Regions from separate parts of the Candidatus Clostridium eludens genome, predicted to be linked through region 3. Evidence: riboswitches for the same ligand, from Rfam matches in the RefSeq annotation. Region 3 holds a riboswitch; each other region holds the start of a gene.
The links. A riboswitch is a leader RNA that binds a small molecule or an ion and turns the genes downstream of it on or off. The one in region 3 is predicted to bind S-adenosylmethionine.

Region 1: it holds a riboswitch for S-adenosylmethionine, as region 3 does, so the genes downstream of both, ACJDU8_RS14400 (pyridoxamine 5'-phosphate oxidase family protein) here and ACJDU8_RS04065 (methionine ABC transporter ATP-binding protein) in region 3, are expected to answer to the same signal.
Region 2: it holds a riboswitch for S-adenosylmethionine, as region 3 does, so the genes downstream of both, metK (methionine adenosyltransferase) here and ACJDU8_RS04065 (methionine ABC transporter ATP-binding protein) in region 3, are expected to answer to the same signal.
Region 4: it holds a riboswitch for S-adenosylmethionine, as region 3 does, so the genes downstream of both, ACJDU8_RS14710 (O-acetylhomoserine aminocarboxypropyltransferase/cysteine synthase family protein) here and ACJDU8_RS04065 (methionine ABC transporter ATP-binding protein) in region 3, are expected to answer to the same signal.

The regions. Positions count from the first base shown of each region.
Region 1 covers NZ_JBJHZX010000021.1:33,629-38,265, forward strand. Annotated here, with positions in the region: gene ACJDU8_RS14385 (epoxyqueuosine reductase QueH) at 1-80, shown strand, start outside; gene ACJDU8_RS14390 (MalY/PatB family protein) at 140-1,309, shown strand; gene ACJDU8_RS14395 (asparaginase) at 1,388-2,395, shown strand; SAM riboswitch class I at 2,715-2,824, shown strand; gene ACJDU8_RS14400 (pyridoxamine 5'-phosphate oxidase family protein) at 2,984-3,430, shown strand; partial or broken gene ACJDU8_RS14405 (nitrogenase component 1) at 3,459-4,637, shown strand, end outside.
Region 2 covers NZ_JBJHZX010000007.1:118,060-122,696, reverse strand. Annotated here, with positions in the region: gene ACJDU8_RS06800 (MFS transporter) at 1-1,180, shown strand, start outside; gene ACJDU8_RS06795 (pyridoxamine 5'-phosphate oxidase family protein) at 1,260-1,715, shown strand; SAM riboswitch class I at 1,891-1,999, shown strand; gene metK (methionine adenosyltransferase) at 2,300-3,496, shown strand; gene ACJDU8_RS06785 (radical SAM protein) at 3,525-4,637, shown strand, end outside.
Region 3 covers NZ_JBJHZX010000004.1:122,177-126,813, reverse strand. Annotated here, with positions in the region: gene ald (alanine dehydrogenase) at 1-21, shown strand, start outside; gene ACJDU8_RS04075 (hypothetical protein) at 75-1,718, opposite strand; gene ACJDU8_RS04070 (DegV family protein) at 1,898-2,749, shown strand; SAM riboswitch class I at 2,843-2,943, shown strand; gene ACJDU8_RS04065 (methionine ABC transporter ATP-binding protein) at 3,030-3,986, shown strand; gene ACJDU8_RS04060 (methionine ABC transporter permease) at 3,988-4,637, shown strand, end outside.
Region 4 covers NZ_JBJHZX010000022.1:14,979-19,615, forward strand. Annotated here, with positions in the region: gene ACJDU8_RS14705 (alpha/beta fold hydrolase) at 1-761, opposite strand, end outside; gene ACJDU8_RS14710 (O-acetylhomoserine aminocarboxypropyltransferase/cysteine synthase family protein) at 803-2,095, opposite strand; SAM riboswitch class I at 2,330-2,441, opposite strand; gene ACJDU8_RS14715 (hypothetical protein) at 2,662-3,048, shown strand; gene ACJDU8_RS14720 (ABC transporter permease) at 3,116-4,261, opposite strand; gene ACJDU8_RS14725 (ABC transporter permease) at 4,263-4,637, opposite strand, start outside.

The sequences.
Region 1 (4,637 bases), on a different contig from region 3:
AAAGATCCATTGAGCTTTCTAAGATATACAATTTATACAGGCAAAATTACTGTGGTTGTATATTTTCTAAGTTAGAGTAACCGGAAATTTGGGAAATTTATACAATGATTATGGTTTGTAAAGTAAGGGGGTTATAAAAGTGCAGTATAATTTCGACAAAATTATTGACAGAAAGAATACCCACTGTGTTAAATGGAATTTAAATATGGAACAATGTGATGATATTATACCTATGTCTATAGCAGATATGGATTTTGAAACTGTGCCAGAAGTCAAGGAAGCAATAATTAAGAGAGCACAACAGGGAATTTACGGGTATACAAAGATTAATGGGAGCTATTATGATGCTGTAATAAGTTGGATGTGGAAAAGACATTACTGGAAAGTTAAAAAAGAATGGATTGTTACTAGTTCAGGGGTTGTCCCTGCTATTAATACTATTATTAGGGCTTTTACTCATGCAGGGGATAAAGTCGTTTTGCAATCACCAGTGTATCATCCATTTTATAAGGCCATATTAAGAAATGGATGTGAAATAGTAGATAATCCTCTGAAATTTTTTGAGGGAAAATATCATATGGACCTGGAGGATTTAGAACAAAAATTAAAACATCCAAGGGTGAAGCTGTTAATACTTTGTAGTCCTCATAACCCGGTTGGAAGGGTATGGAATAAAGAAGAATTGGAAAAGTTAGGAGAGATGTGTGTAAAAAATAATGTGATAATAGTATCTGATGAAATTCATTCAGATTTGGTATATAAAAATTACAGGCATATTCCTTTTGCAACCATATCAAAGCAGATTGAGCAAAATTCTATAGTATGCACTGCCCCAAGTAAAACTTTTAATTTAGCAGGTCTTCAGGTTTCCAATATAATTATACCAAATAGTGAGTTAAGAAGGGGATATATTGTACAATTGGAAAATATAGCAGCATCTAGCCTTAATTTATTTGCTATTATAGCTTGTGAAACAGCATATAGACATGGGGAACAATGGCTAGAGCAACTTATAGATTATATAGATGAAAATAAAGAATTTGTTAGAAAGTACATAAAAGAAAAAATACCTAGGCTTAAGGTTATTGAACCAGAAGGTACTTATTTGCTGTGGATTGATTGTAGAGAATTAGGAATGAATACAGCAGAACTTAAAAATTTTATGCTCACTAAAGCAAAGATTCAATTTAATGAAGGTTTTACATTTGGCAAAGGTGGAGAAGGTTTTGAAAGAATGAATATGGCCTGTCCTAGAGACATTATAAGAGAATCATTAAAGAGAATTGAAGAAGCTATAAATAATTTATAGCTAATTTACAAATAGTATAATTAATATATTGTTCCATTTTACAAAATTAACTGAGTCTTATTTTTTGGAGGAGTTTTTATGTCAGAAATAGTTGTAAAAGTTACAAGGGGGCTTTTAACTGAAAGTATCCATAGGGCAGATATAGCTGTAGTAAGCAGTAAAGGTAAACTTCTTTATAGTCTAGGAGATCCGTATAAAACTACTTATATGCGTTCTGCTGCAAAACCAATACAGACTTTAAATGTTATATTATCCGGAGCTGACCAAAAGTTTTCTTTTACAGATGGGGAAATATCCATAATGTGTGCTTCTCACTATGGAGAAGACTTTCATAGGAAAACTGTTGAGGAAATATTAAAAAAGATAGGACTTGATGTAAATAGTTTACTATGTGGTTCCACTTTATCTTTAAATGAAGAGTACGCTAAAAAACTTTTATGGAATCATGTAAGGTTAAATCCCTCTTATACTGATTGTTCAGGAAAGCATTGTGGAATACTTGCCGTATGTGTTTTAAAGGGATATGATTTAAATACTTATAACCTTCCAGAACATCCTGTACAAAAAGAAATAAAAAAAATACTGTCAGAAGTTTGTTCGGTAAAGGAAGATAGTATAATTGTAGGTGTAGATGGCTGTACTGTACCTATTTTTGGAATACCTTTATATAATATGGCATTGGGATTTTGTAAAATGGCTAATGATAATGTATTTACCGGGGATTATAAAAATGCTGCTCATAGGGTATTTAAAGCTATGACAGCTGTACCTGAAATGGTAGCGGGAACAGGAGGGTTCTGTACTGAACTTATGAAAAATACCGGGGGAAAACTTATAGGGAAGCTTGGAGCAGAGGGAATATATTGTGTTGGAGTTAAAGGTATGGACTTAGGGTTGGCAATTAAGATAGAAGATGGCAGCACTAGGGCTCTGTGGCCTACAACTGTTAAATGCTTGGAGGATTTACAGGTTTTAAATGAAGAAGAGAAAAAAGCTTTAAGTAAATTTAAGATTAAGGACAACGTTAATAATAGGAGAGAAAAAGTAGGAGAAATATTTCCTGGTTTTTATTTAAATAAAAATTAAATTTTAAAATTTATTGAAGCAAAAATAAAAGGTATTTCGTCTAATATGTATCGAGGAAGTTATAATTGTTTTGGATTAAGTAGGCGTTATTATTTAATAATATTGCCTGCTTTTGTTTTGGTGTAAAAATATATCCTATATGTACAACTCTTAGCACGTACTTAGGAGATGCTATAAGGAGGGATGAATATTAAATTGCATATACGCTGGTTATAAAGGCGGACTGATAAAAAATCTGTGGAGTAAAATAAATAATAATAAAAATCATCATTGACATTAGTTTAAATGTCTGATACAATTAGTAAAAATTAAATAAAGATCCTTATCAAGAGAAACGGAGGGGCTGGCCCAATGAAGTTTCAGCAAGTAGTATGAATTGTATTCATATGAGGTGCTAAATCCTGCAGATATATTTCTGAAAGATGGGGGAATGGATGCTAAAAATCTATTTAATATTCCTTTTCATCTGCGAAAAGGATTTTTTTATTACTAAATTTTAGTTGACTGGATGACCGGAGACTATGAACAGAGTCTCTGGTCTTTTTGTTTTTAAAAATTTTAATTATTTTAACAAGGAGGAGTATAAAAATGAGTGAAATATTAAATGAGTCAATAGCATATGTAGAGCAATCAAAGGTAGGATTATTAATTACAGTAGGTGAGGATAATTCACCCTATATAAGGAATATAGGTGCTTTTTCAAATGATGGTGCAAATATATATTTTGTGACTAAAAAAGAAAGTAATAAGGTTAAGCATATAAAGCAAAATCCCATAGTTACATTTTATTTTCAAAATGAGGGGCAATCTTATGATACCTTTAAAAGTGTTGCTGTAACAGGAGAAGCTTCAGAAGTATTGGCTGGTCAAGAATTTAATAGTGCAGTAGAAGGAATAAGTAATAGATATCCAATTATAAAAGAACAAATATCTAATGGAGAATTTAAAGATTCTTCAATATATAAAGTTAAAGCGAAGTTTGTAAAGTTAGCTGATTATACTAGAGATTCTAAGGAGATAAAAGAGACGATCTAAAGCCAGTTATAGCAAAAGGAGGACACTTATGAGTGTTGATATAGAAAGGGCTTCAGTGGAAGTAAGAGAACGAAGACTTAAGTCTATTACTGGATATGAAGGTACTGCTTTTGATTTATGTAGGAGTTATGATAATAAAACTTTATGTAATTGTGAAAGATCATTTACTCAATGCACAACCTGCAGTGCCGATCAGGTTATGAATCAATTATCTTGTATTCAGGATGCAGCAATTGTAGAGCATGGTCCAGCAGGCTGTAGTGGTGATATTCCAAGGCGTAATTTGGTAAATAGGTCAGGTAGAAGAACAAGAAATATAGAGGTATGTAATATAAAATATATAAATACTAATTTAACTGAAAAAGATATGGTATATGGGGGAGTATTAAAACTTGAAAGTGCTATAAGAGAGGCAAAGAAAAGATTTGACCCCAAGGCTATATTTGTAACTTCTACCTGTGCTTCTGCTATAATAGGGGACGATATTGAAAGTGCAGCAGATAAGCTTGTAAGCTTGAAAAGGAAATAGGAATACCCGTAGTAGCAATATATTGTGAGGGTTTTCGATCAGGAATTTGGGCTACGGGATTTGATGATTCTTATCATGGAATTTTGAGGAAAATAGTTAAACCTGCAAGAAAGAAAAAGTCAGATGTAGTAAATATAATTAATTTTCATGGTACAGATATATTTTCACCACTGTTGGGGAAAATTGGACTTAAGGTTAACTATATTGTACCTTTTACTACTATAGAACAGCTTAGCTATATTTCGGAAGCTGCTGCTACACTTCAGATTTGTTCTACTCTTGGGACCTACTTGGCTGCAGGATTAGAAAAATATTTTGGAGTACCGGAAGTAAAGGCTCCAGGACCTTATGGAATATCCGGATTTAATTCATGGCTGAGAGAACTGGGTAAAATAGTACACAAAGAAGAAGAAGTTGAAAAACTTATAGAGGAAGAAAATAATAGGACAGCTCCTAGAATAGCTGAACTCAAAAAAAAGCTGCGGGGCAAAAAAGTATTTATAGGTGCAGGTTCGGCTTATGCTCATAGTATGGTAGCCATTGTGAAAGAATTAGGCATGGATCTTATAGGAGCTTCTACCTGGCATCATGATCCCATATTTGATAATGAGAACAAAAAGTCAGATACACTGAGAAATGACGTAAAGAGTTATGGGGATTTTAAGCTTTCAGTTTGCA
Region 2 (4,637 bases), on a different contig from region 3:
ACTCCAAATGATAGTGCCACTTTATGCTTTGAGTATAAATGCTAATACCGCTCAGGTAGGCTTAATAAAAGGAATTTCTGGACTTGGATTAATGCTATTAGTCTTGCCTTCTGGATTTTTAATTGATCATTATGGCTCAAGAAAATTATATATAATTGGAGGCGTTATTTTTTCTACAACGATTTTTTTATTTCCTTTTGCTGTGTTACCAATATTTATAATGATTATTATGCTTTTTCAGGGATTTGGCAATTCATTAAGAATGACCTCTCTAAATGCTGCTTTTTTTAAAAATTTAAAATTAATAGGTAAAAAAAGAGCAGGGTGGTATAAAGGCTCCATGTCCATTGGTTTAACTTTTCTAGGCCCTCTTATTGGTGGGTATATTGTTCAATTTATTAGTTATAAAAATATTTTTGTTTACATTGGTGTAGTTACTTTAATACCGATTATATTATTGATATGGCTAAGTGAAAAACATAATACTTCAGTTCATATAAACATAATAGATATTTTTAAAGAACAGACCTTAGATTTTAAATTAACTTTAAATAATAAAATTATAAGGCAATCTATATTAATAGAGAGTTTATCAACAGCAGCTTTTTCATGTTTTGTGACTTTTATAGTTATTTTAATAGTGAAAAATTATCATCTTCCATCTTATTATGCCTCATGGTTAATAATATTAGAGGGTGGAGTCTTTATTTTAGTTGTATTTACAGCTGGGGAACTTTTGGATAAATATAAAATACACAATTTATATATAAGTAGCTTTATTTTGAGTATTATAGGCATGATATTTATAGTGTTAACAAGTAATATGGCATTTTTAAGTGTGGGCACATTAATTATGGGTTCTGGATTAGGTATGACTAATTTAATTACGTATTCTCAAATAGGCGAGATAGAAGGTAAAAAAGGCAAGATATCTGCATTGTTTGCTGCTTGTACAGGTATAGGTGCAGCTTTTGGTCCTATTTTGGGAGGATTTATTGGTGAGACTTTTGGTATACAAGCTATATTTTTAAGCTTTATTCCTATTTTTGTTTTAAGTGGAGTATATATTATGTTAAATGTATACTTTAATCAGTATAGTCTTGACAAGAGAGATATATATGTCAAATTTTTTACATCTAACAAAAGGACAAGTAAAACAAAAATTATGAGAGAAAAATAAATTACTCCTTGTTCTTGAAATTGTAGAATATTTGATATAAATATAAATATAAATTAAATACTATAGGAGGTATGTATAAATGGCAATTGATAAAAATTTTGTAGAAGAATATTTAGCTAATACAAAGTATATAGTATTGGCTACGGTAGATGGTGAGAATGCACCTGCTTTGAGAACTTTAGGTGCTTTTGGTGTAGATGGGTATAGCATTTATTTCTCAACTGGCGAAGGAACTATAAAAGTCAAACAAATAGAACATAATTCAAATGTTTCAGTTTTTTTTCAACATGAAAATCAAGAAGTAGCATCTTTTATTAACGTTACAATAAAGGGTAAAGCTGCCAAAGTTACAGGTGAAGGAGAGATTACAAAGGCTATTGAAGTGATAGCTAAAAAAAATCCCAGGTTCAAAGAAAGAATTAAAAAAAATGGTTTAGGTAACAATATAATATTTCGTGTAGATCCATCAGAGTTGAAAATATTGGATTTCAATAAAGGCCAGGGAGCAAGTGGCATTGAAGTTATTTTGCCATAAGATAAAAAATTACCATGGAATGCAATTGGATTTTAAGAGCGTACTTGGGTGTCAGTAGTTATATATGGATATTATGATATAAATTTTGAAAATTAGAATTATTTTTTAAATTTGTATTGACAAAACAACTAAAAGGCTGTACAATACATTTAAATTGAATAATTAAATATAAAATTTCTTATCAAGAGAGGCAGAGGGACTGGCCCTATGATGCCCGGCAACCTGAATGTATTCACATTCAATGGTGCTAATTCCAGCAGGTAATATAACCTGAAAGATGAGAAGCAAAAGAATGTAACTTCTTGTGGTTTCTCTACAGGGAGTTTTTTATTTGGACTGACTAGAATACTGGAGGTCAAGTTAACTTATCCGTTAGGCTATGGTTATACTTGGCCTTTTATTGTACATTTTTTAGTAGAAAATGAATAAAAAGTTGGGGGTGGTTAAGATGAAAGGATTACATGGGTCATATAAATTTTTAACTATGAGTAAATATGGAATTAAAAAGATATAAAAGCAAATAGACTTTTTACTAAAGTGGTAATAAGGAAAGATAAAATATAGAAAAAAGGAGATTGATAAAAATGAGTAGATTATTCACATCAGAATCTGTTACAGAGGGACATCCTGATAAAATATGTGATCAGATATCGGATGCAATACTGGATGCAATTACTGAACAAGATAAAAATGGAAGGGTGGCTTGTGAGACAGTTGTAAATACTGGGCTTGTGATTTTAGTGGGCGAGATATCAACTAAAGCTTATGTAGATATACCAAAGATAGTGAGAAAAACTATAAGTGATATAGGATATAATAATTCAAGATTTGGATTTGATGCAGCTAGCTGTGCAGTGTTAACATCCATAGACGAACAGTCTTCAGATATTGCACTTGGGGTGGATGAGTCCCTAGAATCTAAAAAGGGTGAAAAGGAAAATATTGAGGCAATTGGAGCTGGAGATCAGGGAATGGTATTTGGATTTGCAACAAATGAAACGCCAGAATATCTTCCGCTTCCAATAGCACTGGCACACAAGCTCTCAAGAAAGCTTGCGGAAGTAAGAAAAAAAGGCATAATTCCATATTTGGGACCTGATGGGAAAACACAAGTTACGGTAGAGTATGAAGGAGATAAACCTATAAGAGTTGATACTATACTTATATCTTCCCAGCATGAGAAAGACATAAGCCATGACCAAATTGAAAAAGACATAATAGATGAAGTTATTAAAGTGACAATACCAGAAGAGTTGATAGATTCAAATACAAAATATCTTGTAAATCCAACAGGAAGATTTGTAAAAGGGGGGCCAGAGGCTGATTCTGGACTTACAGGAAGAAAGATAATAGTTGATACCTATGGAGGATATGGAAGACATGGTGGTGGAGCATTTTCAGGGAAAGATCCAACCAAAGTTGACAGATCTGGGGCTTATGCTGCAAGGTGGGTAGCAAAGAACTTAGTGGCAGCAGGAATATCCGATAAAATAGAAATAGAAATAGCCTATGCCATAGGTGTGGCAAAACCAGTATCTATAAGTGTAGACACTTTTGGTACAGGAAAAATAAGTGATGACAGGATAGTGGAAATAATAAATAAGTTGTTTGATTTAAGACCAGCTGCAATTATAAGGGATCTTGATTTGAGAAGACCTATATATAAAAGTACAGCTGCTTATGGACACTTTGGGAGAACAGATATAGATTTGCCTTGGGAAAAACTTGATAGGATTAATGAAATTAAAAAAGAATTAGAGAGTAGTATTGTCTATTCTTAAATAAAATTAAGTAGGAGGATTTTTTCGTATGAGTAATATAAAAAAACAGCTTCATGGAGAATTGGCCATAAAAAATGCAGCTATGGTTGAAGGAATAAAAGTGGATCCTGCCATATTCAAACATTTGGATTTTGATAGAAAATATCAAAAGCAAATCCATACATTGTTTGAATATGACCATGATCCCCATGTAGGAATTGAATTTCCTACTGGATTTAGTACACCAGGAGGATTGAAGGTAGGCTTTAGATGGGATAATAAGTCCAAGTATGAGATTAAGTATGAAAATGATAAATACTATCTCATAGAAAATCAAAATGAGATATTTCCAATAGAATTTTTAAGCCATCCTAAATATTATGATTATAAAACTTCCGATGGTATGGATATGTCAAATGTAGCCACTTACAATAGAGAAGGTACAATTTTTGTAGCCTATAGTAATGAATGTGCATTAAAAGATAAGGGATTAGATTGCCTATTTTGCAATATAAATGCTACAAAAGATACTTATGCAGAAAAGGAGGGAATAGAGTGGAAGTATCCTAATCAGATAGGAGAAACGGCAGCAAAAGCTTATAAAAATGGTGCAAAACATATTACTATAAGTGGGGGTTTTGTAGCAGAGCGAAGAGAGGTAGAGTATTACATTGATGTAGCTGAAGCTATTAAAGAGTATACTGGTCTAGAGGACTTCAATGGAACGGGAGTTATAGGAGCTCCACTTGATCTTGAAGTGATTGACAAGTATAAGGAAGCGGGATATAGGACAATTGCAATGAATATAGAAATTTGGGATAAGAATATTTTTAAAAGTATCTGTCCGGGTAAAGTAGAACAATGCGGCGGTTGGGAGAACTGGATAAAAGCTCTAGAGCGTGCAGTAAAGGTGTTTGGTTATGGTAGGGTAAGATCAAATATAGTTGCCGGAATTGAACCTAAACAATCTACCTTAGAAGGAGTGGAATATCTTGCGTCAAAGGGAGTAATATGCTTAGCAGGAGCATGGTGTCCGAATCCAGGCTCGGCTTTGGAGGGACATCGTACACCAGAACCTGAATGGCATTTGGATATGGCATATAAAGTTTATAATATATTTAGAAAAGCAGGATTTACTTATGATCAACTGTACGATTGTAAC
Region 3 (4,637 bases):
GAACCGGAAGGTTTATTATAACATTGAGAAAGGAATGTTTTAAAACATTCCTTTCTGTAAAAAGAAGGTTATTATTAATAAAATTTTATGTCAAAAGATTCCGGATTGAATCCTTTTTTCTTAATGGCTATGTCAACTAATATTTTTATAAGATATATGAACAGAATTATGTTTAATATACTAGTTCCGTCAGTTATTAAGCTGTGTGAGTTGGAATTCATACCTCTTAAACTTCCAAAAAGCACGGAATAGATGTTAGTGTAGATAGTAATAGTGTATCCTGCAAGTATTGTAAGTAGTCTTTTGTCTTTTAAGTATATAAAAGATAAAATTGACAATACTGCGGCAGGAAGTAAATATCTTTCATGCATTCCCGTGGAAAAAGTAAAGACTCCAGCAATTTGTACAAGTGCACAGGAAAAGATAAATATTCTGTTTTTTCCCTTGATGTAAATATACCAGGAGAATACTGTAATTGCTATAATGGCTATTATTCCCCAAATCTTATAACTAAATATAAACAATGTATTTGAAATGTCTTTATAATTTCCGCCAAGTAAGTTAAATAAGTTAAAACCATTTACAGAGGCATAAGGATACTCTGATATGGTACTTGCATATAACTTGAAAATCCATAAGCCACTTTGATTAAAGGAGAATGGAAGTATAATAACTAAAGCTGTTACAACACATGAGACTATACACTTTAAAATAGTCTTTAAATTTTTCTCCCTTACAAGCTCAAATAGCAGTACAGGAAGAAATATAATTCCCTGGGGTTTCATAAGTACCGTAGAGGTAAAAAATATAGAGGAAAGAACAATTTTTCCTTCTGATAGTAAAAATAGAGAAAGAACTACAAAAAGAGTGAAAAAAGAATCCACCTGGCCCCAAAGGGCTGAATCTATAAAAATACATGGATTGAAAATATAAAATACACTTAGAAAAATGCCCATTTCTAAAGAAAAATATTTTTTAGCCAGTTTATATATTATATAGGAGGTTGCAATATCTGCTATTATAGAAGGAAACTTTAAAAGCAGTGTGTAATATGGAGTTATTGAACTTATTTTTGCAATCTTTCCAATTAAAAATAGTACATAAATGTACAGTGGAGGATAGTCAGCGGATCTGGCGTTTGCATAAAATTGAGATAGACCATTTGCAGCAGTGGAAGCCCAACTTCTGAATAGACTTATGTCACCTCCGTATCCTTCTATAACTGTTGATAATGAAACTCTCAGAAATAATCCTATACAAAGCAGTGCTAAAATAAGAAGTTTTGCATTATCGTTATTTATTCTGAAATTTTTACGGTTAAAAAAGTAAATGGCTGTAATGGATAATATGAAAAATATTATTAAGTACAGAGTAAGTAGTGGGGCATATTTATTATTTGAAGACATAAATCCTCTCTGTTGATTTCCGCTAGGCATTTGCGTATTAGTACCAGGTGTTTTACCGTTATTTTTGGAAAAATTCCTGAAGTTTCCGTTGGGTGTGTTTTTATTTGAATTAGTATTTCCCCATGTTCTTTGACCATTGTTTCTTTGCGACCTCTCACCGTTATTTGAATTAAATTGTTCTAATCTATTTTGTGTTGTACTTGTACTGGTCTTATAATTTTTTATACTATAAATACATAAAAGTGCAGATAATAATATTAAAAGAATTAGGATAATTTTAAATACATTTTTCTTAAAAAATACTTTTATCATATTTTTAAATCTTCCTTTCTAAAATTTAATGGTAATTATATATTTACTGTTTAAATATATTTTCATAGGTAAAGCTTAAAATAAGCTTAAAAAATAATACAAAATTCTGTTAATATAGTTTTAATAATGTTTTGTGATGTATTATAATTTAAATAGCTAAAGATATATGGAGGTACTTTATGGAAAAGATTGCATTATTAACAGATTCTGCATGTGATATAGATGAAGAGACTATAAATAAATATAATATAAATGTCCTTTCCTTTAGAATTATATATGAAGATAGAGAATATATAGATAAAATAGAAATTACTCCAGAGAAAATATATGATAATATGAAAATTGAAATTCCTAAATCTTCACTGCCGTCAATGGAAGATATGGAAAAGGTTTACGGGAGACTGGAAGAAGAAAATTATACTCATGTAATTGCTGTAGTTATTTCAAGTGGGCTTTCAGGTACATATAATGCTTTAAAGATAGTAAGTGAAAAACATAAAAAATTGATAACATATATATATGATTCTAAATCCACATCTATTGGAGAAGGAATTATTTTAAAAGAGTGCGGTAAGCTTATTGAAAAGGGTGAAAATTTTCATCAAATTGTAAATAACATACCAAAAATAAAAAATAAAATGCACTTCTTTTTTGTCTTTGGAACTCTGGAATATGCCAGAAAGGGTGGACGTATAGGAAAAATATCTGGTACTATTGGAGAAATTTTAGATATAAAGCCTATTGTTTATTTCGATGATAATTATGGTGTGTGTTGTACATATGATAAAGTAAGAGGAAGAAAACGCTCTCTAAATAAAATGTTGGAAATAGGTAAAGGTTTTTTAAACAAAAATTCATGTGATGTATATATAGTACATGGCAATGCCAGAGAAGATGCAGATAGAATTCATAATATGGTTTCAGAATTGCCTAATGTAGGAGATATACATATGATAGGACAGATAAGTCCTATAGTTGGTGTATATTCCGGGCCTGGAACAGTTGGAATATGTTATAAGGATAGAATGTAGAAAGTTTGTATTTTGTAACAATGGATAATGGCACCATTGACATTATAGATCTAAGTTGATATAATTAAAGCCGTCAATTAAATATAAATCTTGAACTTATCAAGAGAGGCGGAGGGAACAGGCCCGTTGAAGCCCGGCAACCAGTACATTGTATAATGGTGCTAAGTCCTGCAGCGAAGGCTGAAAGATGAGAGAAGTAGTGTAAATATTAAATCTGAGGTTTTCCTCAGGTTTTTTTAGTTCTGCATAATTTTATTTATAAAGGTAAGGTGAGTATTAAGTGATAAGTGTTCAAAATGTAGGTAAGAGTTTTGATAATAAAGTTGTACTTAAAAATATAAGTTTCAATATAGAAGAAGGGGAGATATTTGGAATAGTGGGACAGAGCGGAGCAGGGAAATCTACACTTCTTAGATGCTTAAATGGCCTTGAAACTTATGATACGGGAAGTATAAAAATAATGGACAAAGAAGTAAAAGACTTAAGAGGAAAAGAAATAAGAGTTTTCAGAAAAGACTTAGGTATGATATTTCAAAATTTTAATTTGTTAAATAGGAAAAATGTATATGACAATATATCACTTCCACTGGAAGTATGGGGATTTGACAAAAAGAAAATAAAAGATAGGGTAAAAGAATTATTGAATTTAGTGGGACTTGAGGATAAAGCAGAAAGTATGCCAAGACAATTAAGTGGGGGACAAAAACAAAGAGTGGCTATTGCCAGGGCACTTGCATTAAATCCCAGCATATTACTTTGTGATGAAGCCACTTCTGCTTTAGATCCTAATACTACTAAATCTATACTTGAACTTTTAAAGAAGATAAATAGAGAATTTAAATTAACTATAGTTGTAGTAACCCACCAAATGGAAGTAATAAAAGAAATATGTAATAAAGTATCAATCATTGATGAGGGTGAGATAAAAGTAGAGGGGGAGGTAGAAGAAGTATTCTTAAAGCCAGGAGAGTACTTAAAGAAATTACTGGGAAATGAAAAATTACTTCCTGAAAGAGGTATAAATGTAAGGATATTTTTTCCGAAAGAAATAAGTCAGGATAATCTAATAACTTCCATGGCCATAGAGCTGAATATAAAATTTTCCATAGTCTGGGGGAAACTCGAGAAATTTCGAGATAATGTATTAGGAAGTTTAGTAATAAATATAAATGAAAAAGATAAGGAAGTCATATGTAAGTATCTTTCTTCAAAAAACGTAGTATGGGAGGTAGAGTGATATGAATTTCAGCCAAATATTTCAAGAGGTATTATTTCCTGCCATAGGACAAACCTTTTATATGGTAATAGTTTCTACAGTGTTTGCAGTAATTATAGGATTTATACCGGCAGTTTTATTAATAGTGACACAATCAGGAGGTCTTAGACCCAATAAAGCAGTTTATAAAGTTTTAGATGTAATAGTAAATTTGCTTAGGTCATTTCCATTTATAATACTTATGATAGCCATTTTTCCATTGACAAAACTTATAGTGGGAAAAGCTATAGGTACTACAGCTGCTATAGTTCCTCTTACTGTTGCTGCAGCACCTTTTGCAGCAAGAGTAATTGAATCTTCGCTTAAGGAAGTAGATCCTGGAGTGATAGAGGCATCAAAATCTTTTGGGGCAAGCAATATTCAGATAATATTTAAAGTTATGCTAAAAGAAGCTCTTCCATCTATAGTACTTGGAATAACACTTACAGTTATAAGTATAGTAGGTTATTCTGCTATGGCTGGTACAGTAGGTGGAGGAGGACTTGGAAATGTGGCAGTAAATTACGGATATTATAGATTTCAAACTAATATAATGATTTATACTGTAGTAATACTTGTAATAATCGTTCAGTTACTTCAAACTATTGGAGATATAATATATAAAAAACTTAA
Region 4 (4,637 bases), on a different contig from region 3:
AAGTTTTTAGGTATTTTTTCAATAACCCTAGGTTTATGTATATCCTTTAAAGCATTAAATAAATCATCAAAATAGCCCGCTTTATACTCTATTGCAGCATAAGGAGAACTTAGTGTATTTTCAAGCATATCAACATCACTTGTTAGCCAATCATATTCCGTCTTGGGAGGCTGAAATTCATCATTAAAATGTTCAAAAAATGCATTGGAAGCTTCAGTACTTACAGACTTTCTTCCAACTTTCCTCACTTCCCTGTTTGATATTTCAGTCAATTTTATTATCTTCTTTATATGAATTGGGCCGGTAGTACCAGAATATATGATTCCATTTACTTCATCACCATATTTATATGCATATATCTGAGCCAAAACTGACCCTAAGCTGTGACCTAAAAGAAAATTTGGCAATCCCGGGTTTTCTGCCTTGATAATATCCGTTAATATTTTAATATCTTCAACCATCCAATTTATTCCGTCTTCTCCCATGTATCCTGCATTTTCCATATAAGAAGGTTCATTTATATCTCCTGCTGTTCTGCCATGTCCACGTGCCTCATTAATATATACTATAAAACCTGCTTTAGCCATCTCTTCACTAAATTCTCTATAATAATCAGTAGTTTCTCCCATACCATGAGCTATTTGTATTACACCATATATTTTCTGATTTTCAGTCGGACACCATTTTTCAGTAAAAAAATTTATATCTTGAGAATCCTTATAGAAAAACGTGTCAGACTTATATGCTGCATTTGTACTCACACATTACTCCTCCTTTATATTTTCTAGATTTGCTATTTATTTTATATATCTAAAGCCTGCTCAAAATCTGCTATTATGTCTTTAATATCTTCAATCCCCACAGACACTCTAATCAATTCAGGCGTTACCCCTGCCGCCCTTTGTTGTTCCTCTGATAATGCCAAATGAGTTGTACTTGCAGGATGAATTACATATGTTCTTACATCACCTAAATTAACAACTATAGAAGCTAATTTCAACTTTTCACCTACAGCTTTTGCCGCCTCAATTCCTCCTTTCACACCAAAAGTCAGAATCCCGCTTCCTCCACCTTTCAAATATTTCTTAGCCCTTTCATATTCTGGATCTGATTCTAAATAAGGATATCTCACCCATTCAATTCTAGGATGCTGCAGGAGATATTTAGCTAAACTTAAAGCATTATATGAATGCCTTTCCATTCTTAAATGTAATGTTTCTAATCCTAAATTTGTTAAAAATGCATTAAATGGAGCTGGTGCCGCACCAAATTCTTCTACTAGATTAGTTCTCAACTTTCCTGAAAAAGCACGTTTTCCAAATGCATCAACAAATACCAAAACTGCTGGCCCAGTTGGGGTTGTATAATCTGGAAATTTTCCATTTGCCCAATTAAAGTTTCCACCATCAATAATTATTCCTCCTAGTGACACTGCATGTCCATCCGAATATTTAGTAGTAGAGTGAACAACTATATTTGCTCCATATTCAAAGGGACTTGTTAAATAGGGTGTTGCTATAGTATTATCAACAATAAATGGTATATCTAGTTTTCTTGCTATAGAAGAAAATTTATGAAAATCTAGTACATTAAGTCCTGGATTTCCTATAGTTTCACCAAATATTAGTTTAGTATTTTCCTTTTTTACTGCTAAAATTTCTTCTTCAGAAGCTGCTGGCTCTACAAAAGAAACATTAATACCCAATTTAGGGATAATTGTATTAAAAAGATTGTATGTACCTCCATACAGATTTGAACTTGCAATAATGTGATCTCCTGCATTAGCAATGTTTATTATAGAATAAACTACTGCGGATTGTCCTGATGCGGTGGCAATTGCTTCAACCCCCCCTTGTAGTTCTATATATTTTTTTTCAAGGGCTGTTACTGTTGGATTTCCTATTCTTGTATACAAATATCCCCCTGTTTTCAGTGCTTCTACATCTGCACTCACTGCTGCTACCTTTGCTACTTCATCAAAACTATCATATTTATATGATGTACTTTGAATTATGGGTACCACTCTTGGATTACCTGAATTAGGTGAATACCCTCCTTGCACTGCTTTTGTTCCTATTCCAAATTTTTCACTCATAAAAAATCCTCCTTTTGGTAATTTGGGCATACTTTCATAATAATTATATAGATATATATGTAATGAAATAATTTTTAAATTTAGTGGGATAAATAAAGAGGTCAAAGCTCATATACTATAGAGATTATGCACTAAAAACTCTATAATAAGTAAACCTTGACCTCTAGTTTGTCTAGTTAATCAAATAAAAAAACTTTCTATAAGAGAAACTACAGAAAGTTACATTCCTTACGTTTCTCATCTTTCAGGTTTCACCTGCTGGAATTAGCACCATTGAATATATTTATAAATACACTCAGGTTGCCGAGCATCATAGGGCCAGTCCCTCCGCTACTCTTGATAAGAAATTTCATTTTAAATTTTTACAACTGACACATATAACAATTGATTTACATATAATCATATAATTTCTAAATTATTTTGTCAATAGTAAATTAATTTTCAAAATGAATTTTGATTTTAAATAATGCAAAAATCAAAATTATGTTGTATAATTATCTAAAAATGGCTTATTATATTATGTAAACTTATATTATTATGAAGTTTTACTTACAGAGGTGGTAAATTTGAATAAATTTTTAGATAGAATTTCTTATTACTTTAAAGACAGCTACGGTATTGATACACTTTCTAAACATCTTTATATTGCAGGACTTGTACTTTTTCTTCTTAGACCTGCCTATACATTAGGTTTTGTGTTTATTATATACAGCAGCTGGAGATGTCTCTCAAAAAATAAATACAAAAGATACAGGGAACTCCAAGCTTACGAAAATTTTATTTCACCCATAATTTATAGATTTAAGGGATTTGGAAATTCAATGAATCAAAATAAATACTATAAAATATTTAAGTGTCCAAATTGTAAGCAAAAATTAAGAGTACCAAAAAAGAAAGGAAGAATAACTATAACCTGCAAAAACTGCGGAACTTCATTTAAAGGCAAATCTTAACTAGTGCTGACAATAATATAGTTGCGGTAAGCATTTTTTTATTTAATATACTCACCGCAGCTAATTTTTAGCTAAAATCTCTTAGGTCTTTATTTCTTGAAAATTTGTACATGGATATTAAAAAGAAAGCTGCAGCAAAAGCCAATATTATAGCAATATTTAAGTATATGCTGTAAATTGAATTTCCCTTTTGCAAACTTGAAATTGAGCTTAATACCCACCTTTGCGGCATAAAATCCGATATTCTCTGAAAATACTTAGGCATATATTCTACCGGGAAAAAGCATCCTGAAATCAGGCAGGTAGGGGTTATTATTAAATTTTGCATTGCCGAAACACTAGCAGAATTATTGCTAAAAGACACTGAAAGCTCAGCAAATCCAATTCCTACAGGTACAAATAATATAAGTATGAAAAACATCTTGAAAAATGAAACTCCCATATTTATATGAAATACATACGCTAATAATATTAAAGTTAAAATTATCTCTCCTGTAATGACTAAAAAATTCACTATTATATTGGCAAATATATATTTTTTAGAGCTTATCGGAGAAGAAAATATCCTAAAATAAGTTCTATTTTCCTTTTCCTTTAATATTATTTCAGCTAAATTTGTGGCTGACATTAAAATTATCATGAGCAAAAATCCTACAGCACAGTTAGTTATATTTTTATATTTTGCATTATCCTTTACAGAGCTTACATACAGCTTAAAACTATTTTTATGGTAACTATTGTACATTTTATAAAATACATCTTTATTTCCATGGGCCGCACTACTCATAGCTGCAATATTATCTATATAATTATAGAGGTGATATTTTACATAAGCTGTACTCTGCTTTCCTTTTATAGAAATTATCTGAATATTTTCAGGCTTTCCCCTGTATACACTTTCAGAAAATCCAGGATTAATTACTACAACACAATCTAATTTTTTTGAAGTTATACTGTTATTTACTTCTGATGCACCTATAATACTTACATTAAAATTATCCAAACTCTTAAGATAAGTCACGGTATCCCTTGATATATAGTTATTATCATTATTAACTATACCTATCTTGGATATACTTTCATTAGAGCTGCCGTAAGCCATTAAGGCTATAATAATTCCCACTATGGGCAGCAGTACATAGAAAATTATATTGGATTTCTTTCTAAAAGTAACTTTTAAACTATTTTTAACCAGCCATAATATATCCCTCATATTAAATGCCCTCCCTTTTTCCTGCCACTACTGCAGAAACTAGTAAAAACACACAGGCTATTGCTATATTTAAAGTTACTATTGGTAAAATTGCTCCAGTATCGTTAGCATAAATAAGTTTACTTAATCCTGCATTATTCCACGTGAGAGGAGACATAGCAACAACTATATCCATGAAACTTTTAGAGCTTGCGGAAGTACTTACTGGAAAATATGCTCCTCCTATAAAGGCTACCACTTGAATTAAAATTATTACAATTGGCCTTACCACTTCCTGCCTTTTTACCATATAGCTTATCCCAAGGCCAAAGCTCACCGCTAATATTACCTCCGTGAGCAATGCAATCAATACAAGACCTATATGTTGTCCCCAATT